DNA from 2 places in the Pseudomonas sp. GW-45 genome. Region 1 is predicted to be linked to the other one. Evidence: predicted binding sites of a transcription regulator. Region 1 holds the regulator's gene; the other holds the start of a gene.
The links. The regulator sigma-54, encoded in region 1, starts transcription at its own class of promoters, with help from an activator protein. The targets are predictions, from matches to a motif close to ANTGGCATNNANNTTGCTNT.
Positions count from the first base shown of each region.

Region 2: a site for sigma-54 is predicted at 2,117-2,136, ahead of AC1XYH_RS02545 (pilin). Genes of this name have one in related genera too.

Region 1 covers NZ_CM167674.1:2,766,247-2,769,659, reverse strand. Annotated here, with positions in the region: gene rapZ (RNase adapter RapZ) at 1-452, opposite strand, end outside; gene ptsN (PTS IIA-like nitrogen regulatory protein PtsN) at 458-913, opposite strand; gene hpf (ribosome hibernation-promoting factor, HPF/YfiA family) at 935-1,243, opposite strand; gene AC1XYH_RS12785 (RNA polymerase factor sigma-54) at 1,322-2,824, opposite strand; gene lptB (LPS export ABC transporter ATP-binding protein) at 2,918-3,413, opposite strand, start outside.
Region 2 covers NZ_CM167674.1:563,690-567,102, reverse strand. Annotated here, with positions in the region: gene AC1XYH_RS02550 (wax ester/triacylglycerol synthase family O-acyltransferase) at 1-895, opposite strand, end outside; gene AC1XYH_RS02545 (pilin) at 1,661-2,071, opposite strand; gene pilB (type IV-A pilus assembly ATPase PilB) at 2,351-3,413, shown strand, end outside.

The DNA of each region.
Region 1 (3,413 bases):
TGATCGCGTAGCTGGTAGAGATTCAGGTGGCTGGTATCAATCTTCAAGGTAGCCAGATCGATGATCGGTTCAAGTATGCGCAGCTCTTGAGCGATAGCTTCTGCAAGGGAGCGCTCGCCGTCAGTCAGCGGGTGCTTGCGACGAGTCTCCGAGAAACGTTTGATAAGCACGTCATCGGTAGCTGCCAGAAACAGAACGTCGCAATTTACGCCGGCTTCGCGTACTTGTTTCAAGAGTTCAGGGAAGCGCTGTAGGTCGCTGGCTAAGTTGCGGGCATCGATACTGATAGCAATCGCCGGCAAGCTCAACTCGGCTTCGCTGGCCTGTCTTGCCAATTCCGGTAGCAGGCCTGCCGGTAGGTTATCAATGCAGTAGAAACCGTTGTCTTCCAAGAGATGCAGTGCGGTACTTTTACCTGACCCTGAGCGGCCACTGACGACGACGAGGCGCATTGGTTTCAGCCTCCATCTCCGGCCGCCATTACTTCATACAGGCTTTGGGCATCAGGTGCTGAGCGCAGTGCTTCGCGCAGGCTAGCCTGATCCAGTTTGCCTGCCAGCATTTTAAGTATCTGCAGGTGCTGGTCGGTTGCTTCCTGTGGGACCAAAAGAACGAAAATAAGGTCCACGGGCTGGCCGTCCAGCGCATCAAAATCGATTTTTCCATCCAGCTGCAGCAGTGCGCCAATTGCCTGGTGGCAATCGCCCAGGCGGCAATGGGGAATCGCAATGCCATTACCAAAACCAGTAGAACCGAGCTTTTCTCGGGCTATAAGGCTTTCATAAATGGCGTCTGGATCAAGGTTGGTGTGCTGAGCAACCAGCTTGCCGATCAATTCCAGCACACGTTTCTTGGATCCCCCCTGAACGCCCGAAAAGGTGCGGTCAGGGGTCAATATATGATCTATTTGCATGAGTATGCGGTGAGGTTCGCGTTAACGGTCATTGGCGCCCTGCAGGCGATCGATGTGTTTTTCTTTGTGCTTGATCAGTTGCCTATCGAGCTTGTCGGTGAGCTGATCAATCGCCGCGTACATGTCGGTACTTTCGGCCAGGGCGACGACTTCACCGCCGGCGACATGCAGGGTGGCTTCAGCTTTCTGTCGGAGTTTTTCTACTTCAAGGGTTACCTGGACGTTGGTGATTTTGTCAAAGTGCCGCTCCAGGCGGGCCATTTTTTCAGTGACGTGATCACGCAGTGCGTCAGTGATATCGAGTTGATGACCGCTAATATTCAATTGCATACGGCTTCTCCTGATTGGCTTGATGTTGCAGGGCAGCATGATGCCGCCCGGTGGTGCCATTGCTTAATTCTTGAAGGCTCAAACCAGCCTCTTGCGCTCGCTCGACGGTGCTATGTTGAGCGATTCGCGGTATTTCGCGATGGTCCGACGGGCCACCTCGATTCCTTGTTCTTCCAGTAAACCAGCGATCTTGCTATCGCTCAATGGTTTCTTTGGGTTTTCTGCTGCAACCAGTTTTTTAATCAGTGCGCGGATCGCCGTAGAGGAGAATTCTCCGCCCTCGCTTGTGCCCACATGGCTAGAAAAAAAGTACTTGAGTTCGAAGATACCACGCGGGGTGTGCATGAATTTCTGGGTGGTAACGCGCGAGATGGTCGACTCGTGCATACCAACGGCTTCAGCGATATCGTGCAGCACTAGAGGTTTCATGGCCTCTTCACCTTGCTCGAGAAAACCGCGCTGATGCTCAACGATCTGGGTAGCAACCTTCATCAGCGTTTCGTTGCGGCTCTGCAGGCTCTTAATAAACCATCGCGCCTCTTGCAGATTATTGCGCAGGTAGGTGTTGTCCTGGCTTGAGTCGGCGCGGCGCACCATGGAGGCATATTGGTTGTTAACTCTTACCTTCGGCACTGACTCCTGGTTTAGTTCAACCAGCCAGCGATTGTTATCCTTGCGCACGATTACATCGGGAATAACGTATTCCGGCTCGCCCGAGGCAATTTCGCCGCCAGGACGTGGATTTAGTGTCTGGATCAATGCAACCACATCGCGCAGTTGATCTTCCTTAAGCTTGCTGCGGCGCATCAGCTGGCTAAAATCCCGACTACCGAGCAGTTCAAGATGATCGCGGACCACCCGTGTTGCTTGTTCCAGCATGGGTGTATCGGCGGGTAATTGGCGAATCTGCAGCAGCAGACATTCGCTCAGATCACGCGCGCCGATGCCGACCGGCTCGAACTGCTGGATACGGTGCAGCACCATTTCCACCTCATCCATCTCCACGTCCATTTCGGGTGGCAGGGAAGCGAGGATGTCGTCCAGTGATTCTTCCAGATAACCGTCGGCGTTGATGCCATCAATCAATGCAATGGCAATTTCGTAATCGGTCTCCGACATAGGAATCAGATTGAGTTGCCATTCCAGGTGACTTTGCAACGTTTCGCCGGTGCCAGTGCGGGAGGTGTAGTCCCAGTCTTCTTCATCCTGGCTGGGCAAGGAGCTGGTTGAGCTTTGGTAAACGTCATCCCACTGTGTGTCGACCGGCAACTCATTAGGGATTTGCTCGTTCCAGTTGCCGTCTTCTTCAGGCTGGCTGTGCTGGTCTATGGCATCAAGAGTAACGGGTTCGGGGACGGTGACAGAGGATGGGTCGCTGTCGCTGTCTTTGCTCTCGGTATCGCTGGCGCTGTAGTCGTCATCGCCTTCGTCGGCCATCTCCAACATTGGATTGGCTTCCAGCGCTTCTTGCACCTCCTGTTGAAGGTCAAGACTGGAAAGCTGTAGCAGTCGGATGGCTTGCTGCAGCTGCGGTGTCATCGTCAGCTGCTGCCCCATCTTGAGGACGAGCGTGGGTTTCATTATTTGGCGAATTACCTTGTGCGCTTGGTCTAACCGTTATCGAGGCAGCTCTGGCTCATGTGGTCTTGTAGCATGCCTGAAACCAGTGTTGTTTTATAGCCGGAAGGCGTGGCCCAGATAGACATCCTTGACCGTTTGATCAGCCAGAACGGTTTCGGCGTCGCCTTCAGCAATGATAGTGCCTTCATTGACGATATAAGCCTTATCACAGATATCCAGCGTCTCGCGCACGTTGTGGTCGGTGATGAGCACACCTATGCCTTTATCTTTGAGGTGTTGGATGATCTGCTTGATGTCGCTGACCGAGATGGGGTCAACGCCGGCGAATGGCTCGTCCAGCAGGATAAAGCTAGGGTCGGTTGCCAGGGCGCGGGCGATTTCGGCCCGACGACGTTCGCCGCCGGACAGGCTCATGCCCAGGTTGTCGCGCAGGTGCTGGATATGAAACTCGCGCATCAGTGATTCCAGCTTGCCTTTGCGTGCCTCGGCATTAAGGTCTTTGCGGGTCTCGAGAATGGCCATGATGTTGTCGGCCACACTCAATTTGCGAAAGATGGACGCTTCCTGCGGTAGGTATCCGATGCCTTCA
Region 2 (3,413 bases), 1.8 Mb from region 1:
AAACCAACGAACCATTTGCCGGTAGCGCGTTGTGATGGGCCAAGTAACGACGCATACCGCCGGCAATGATGCCGATCACCACGTCGTTCAAGGTGCTACCAGGACATAACTGACGCATGCGTTTAAGCTCTGAAATCCGCCAGGTAAAGGCCCCGTAGGAACGATGGGGCGATATCTGTACATTGAAGACCGTTTTGGGCACCCGGGTCTGCTCCGGCTTGGCCTCATCACGCAAGCGGCGCGCGAGCTCCAACCCTTTGCGCCCAACCGTCAGGCTAGCCTTCATACTGCGCAACGTCTGGCTCATCATCCGGGGCGTCGTGCGCGCCCACATTTCCAGACGCGTAGGCGCGCGCTCGGCAACCTCTACGCGGTCGCGGCGGCCGTACTCGTGCTCAGCGGTATCCTCCATCATCGCCGTGGTCAACTCAAGGCTGGCTTTGCCGTCCACATAGGCATGGTGAAAGCGGATGAGTACCGCAAAGCTGTTGGGCGGAATGCCCTCTACATTGTTAACGCCCTCAATGATGTAAATCTCCCAAGGCGCGCGCTCCATATCGACGCTGCGGGACATGGTCCGTGCAGTGAAGATGCACAGCTGCCGCCAATCTCCTGGCTGCGGCAAACCCACGTGACGCACGTGGTACTCAAGATCAAAGTTCTCATCATCCAGCCAGTAAGGGTCGTCCAACTGAAAAGGTGCATGCTCTAATCGGCGGCGAAAAAAAGACGTGGTGTTAAGCCGATCAGAAATGTACTGCAGGATTTCCTTATGTCGCACCACCCCGCCCGGCGCACTGCTCTGATCACAAAGCCAAAGACTGCCAATCATCATGGGTTGATTGGGCGCCTCAAAATAGAAAAACTGAGAATCCATCGGAGTGAGCTGTTTCATTATAGAAGTCCTCGTACCGGATAGGTGTATTCGATTCATCGCCAAGCATCGCCCTTAGGCGACCGACAGGCCTTAATTCAAGTCAAGCAGTTAAGCCAGAAATGTAAAACGCACCAAACAACAGCCATCTTCATAAAACGATGTGATTTGAGGCTGACAAGGATAATGCAATTTTGTGACCAATTGGTCACAAAGCTTTGAATACTCGCAGCGGCTCACAAAAAAAGAGTGATGCGGCGCCTAGCTAGAGGCGTAGAGGCCAGCAGTAAAGCGACACATTTATAAATTGAGCGGAACCCAAACTTGGCGAAGGCACCAAAAAGGTGCAAATCTGCGGTTGACTGAAAGATTACCTCGATATGAGTCCGCGACTGATGACCTCACATGCTTGGCACCAGCAGCTCGGAAGCACACCAGAGTCACACCAATCTCCCTGCCGAAGTCTTTTCTCAAAGCAGCTGAGAGCTGAGCTAATAGAAAACATGAACGAAACAACGCTCAGCGTTCTTGCTTTGGAGAACGGTAAGTTCAAGGGTGAAATTGAAAGGCTGGCAAGACAACCGGCGCGAATCGGCAAAGCAGGTCGGCCAGACATTCAATGAACAATGTTCATATGGCCCCGGTCAGGCGTGAAGACCCGTTACCAGGAAAGCAGAAACAACAATCCCCGGCGAGCCGGGGATTGTTGTTAAAACACGAAGCGAATAACTGAGATCAAAAAAATTGCTCATCTGACCCAAATTATTCCCTAACGCTGTTTACCTGTTAGCGGCACTCTGCGGGGACGTAATTTGGCGTGGTACTGGTGCAAGCCCAAGTAACCGGGTTTACGCCGCCACCAGCAGGCGTAAGAGTCATCTGAGCCGACCCTGCAGTAGCATTCATAGTAACTGCCAAAGTCCCGGTGGTGCATGTGAAAGTATCCACATTGGTACCGGCAGTATTCAGGTTAACACCGTCGCAAGCTGCAGCAGTACCGAGCGTAGCAGGATCATTTGCTATATTTTCAGAAACAGTAGCCTTTGCGCCGCTCATCAGAGATAAGCCTTCAGTCACCCTTGCGCGGATGGTGTAATCTTGATAAGCAGGCAACGCAATCGCAGCCAAAATACCAATAATCGCAACCACGATCATCAGTTCGATAAGGGTAAAACCCTTTTGTACTTGAGCTTTCATGTAGTTCTCCATTGTATGTGAGCTAGCCCTATGGCTGATCGAAACCAAGCAAATAACAGGCCAATACTGGGAAACCCTAAAATCCAGCCCTACCTGAACTCTGTTACTCACTTGCATAATCACTAAGCGCCTTCAGGCGTCCAATAGTGACGCTTTTTGTCACTCATCTATCACTGTCCCCAAAGTAAGCCCCAGCCCTTACTTTGCCGTGCAAGCCAACCGCAACCTATACTATAGTGCCGTCTAAATTCGCTTTTTGTTTCAGAGATTCGCTTAGCCATGGAAAACCCTGCCCTTTCTGGACTGGCCCGACGCATAGTGCAAGATCAACTGCTTGATGCTGCAACCGCAGCGAAAGCCAGCCAGCAAGCTAGTCAGGACAAAATCCCCTTCATTACCCACTTGGTGCAGAAAAAGCTGGCAAGCGCCCGCGACCTGGCGATGGTGTGCGCGGAAGAGTTTGGTTACCCCTACTTTGACCTCTCAGCCATAGACAAAGAGATTCAACCGCAAGACCTGGTCAGCGAGAAGCTGATTCGCCAACATAACGTGATGCCGCTGTTCAAACGCGGCTCGCGGCTCTATTTGGCAATCTCGGACCCTACCAATCAACAAGCGCTCAGCGATATTCAGTTCAATACTGGATTGATGACCGATGCCGTTATTGTTGAAGACGACAAGCTGCACGCTGCAATAGAGAAGTATCTCGACAGCCCAACCGGCGGATTGGGTGATATGGCTGATGCGGATCTGGATAATTTGGATGTTCAGACGGTTACCGACGACGACAAAAAGGACATGGGAAGCGACTCGGACGACGCGCCCATCGTTCGTTTTGTAAACAAGATGCTGTTGGATGCAGTGCGCATGGGATCTTCTGACTTGCACTTTGAGCCTTACGAGAAAACATATCGCGTACGCTTTCGCACCGACGGCATATTGCACGAGGTGGCTAAACCTCCCCAACAGCTGGGTGTGCGCATAGCAGCGCGTTTGAAAGTAATGTCATCCATGGACCTTGCCGAGCGTCGAAAGCCTCAAGATGGCCGTATCAAGCTAAAGATTTCCAAGAACAAAGCCATCGACTTTCGCGTGAACACCTTGCCAACCCTTTGGGGTGAAAAGGTGGTACTGCGTATTCTTGACTCGGAAAGCGCCAAGATGGGTATCGATGCCCTGGGTTATGAGGACAACCAGAAAAAGATGTATATGGCTGCCTTGGAACGACCACAGGGCATGATTCTGGTTACCGGACCTACCGGCTCAGGCAAAACGGTTTCGCTTTATACCGGGCTGAACATCCTTAACACCATGGAGCGCAATATCTCCACAGCGGAAGACC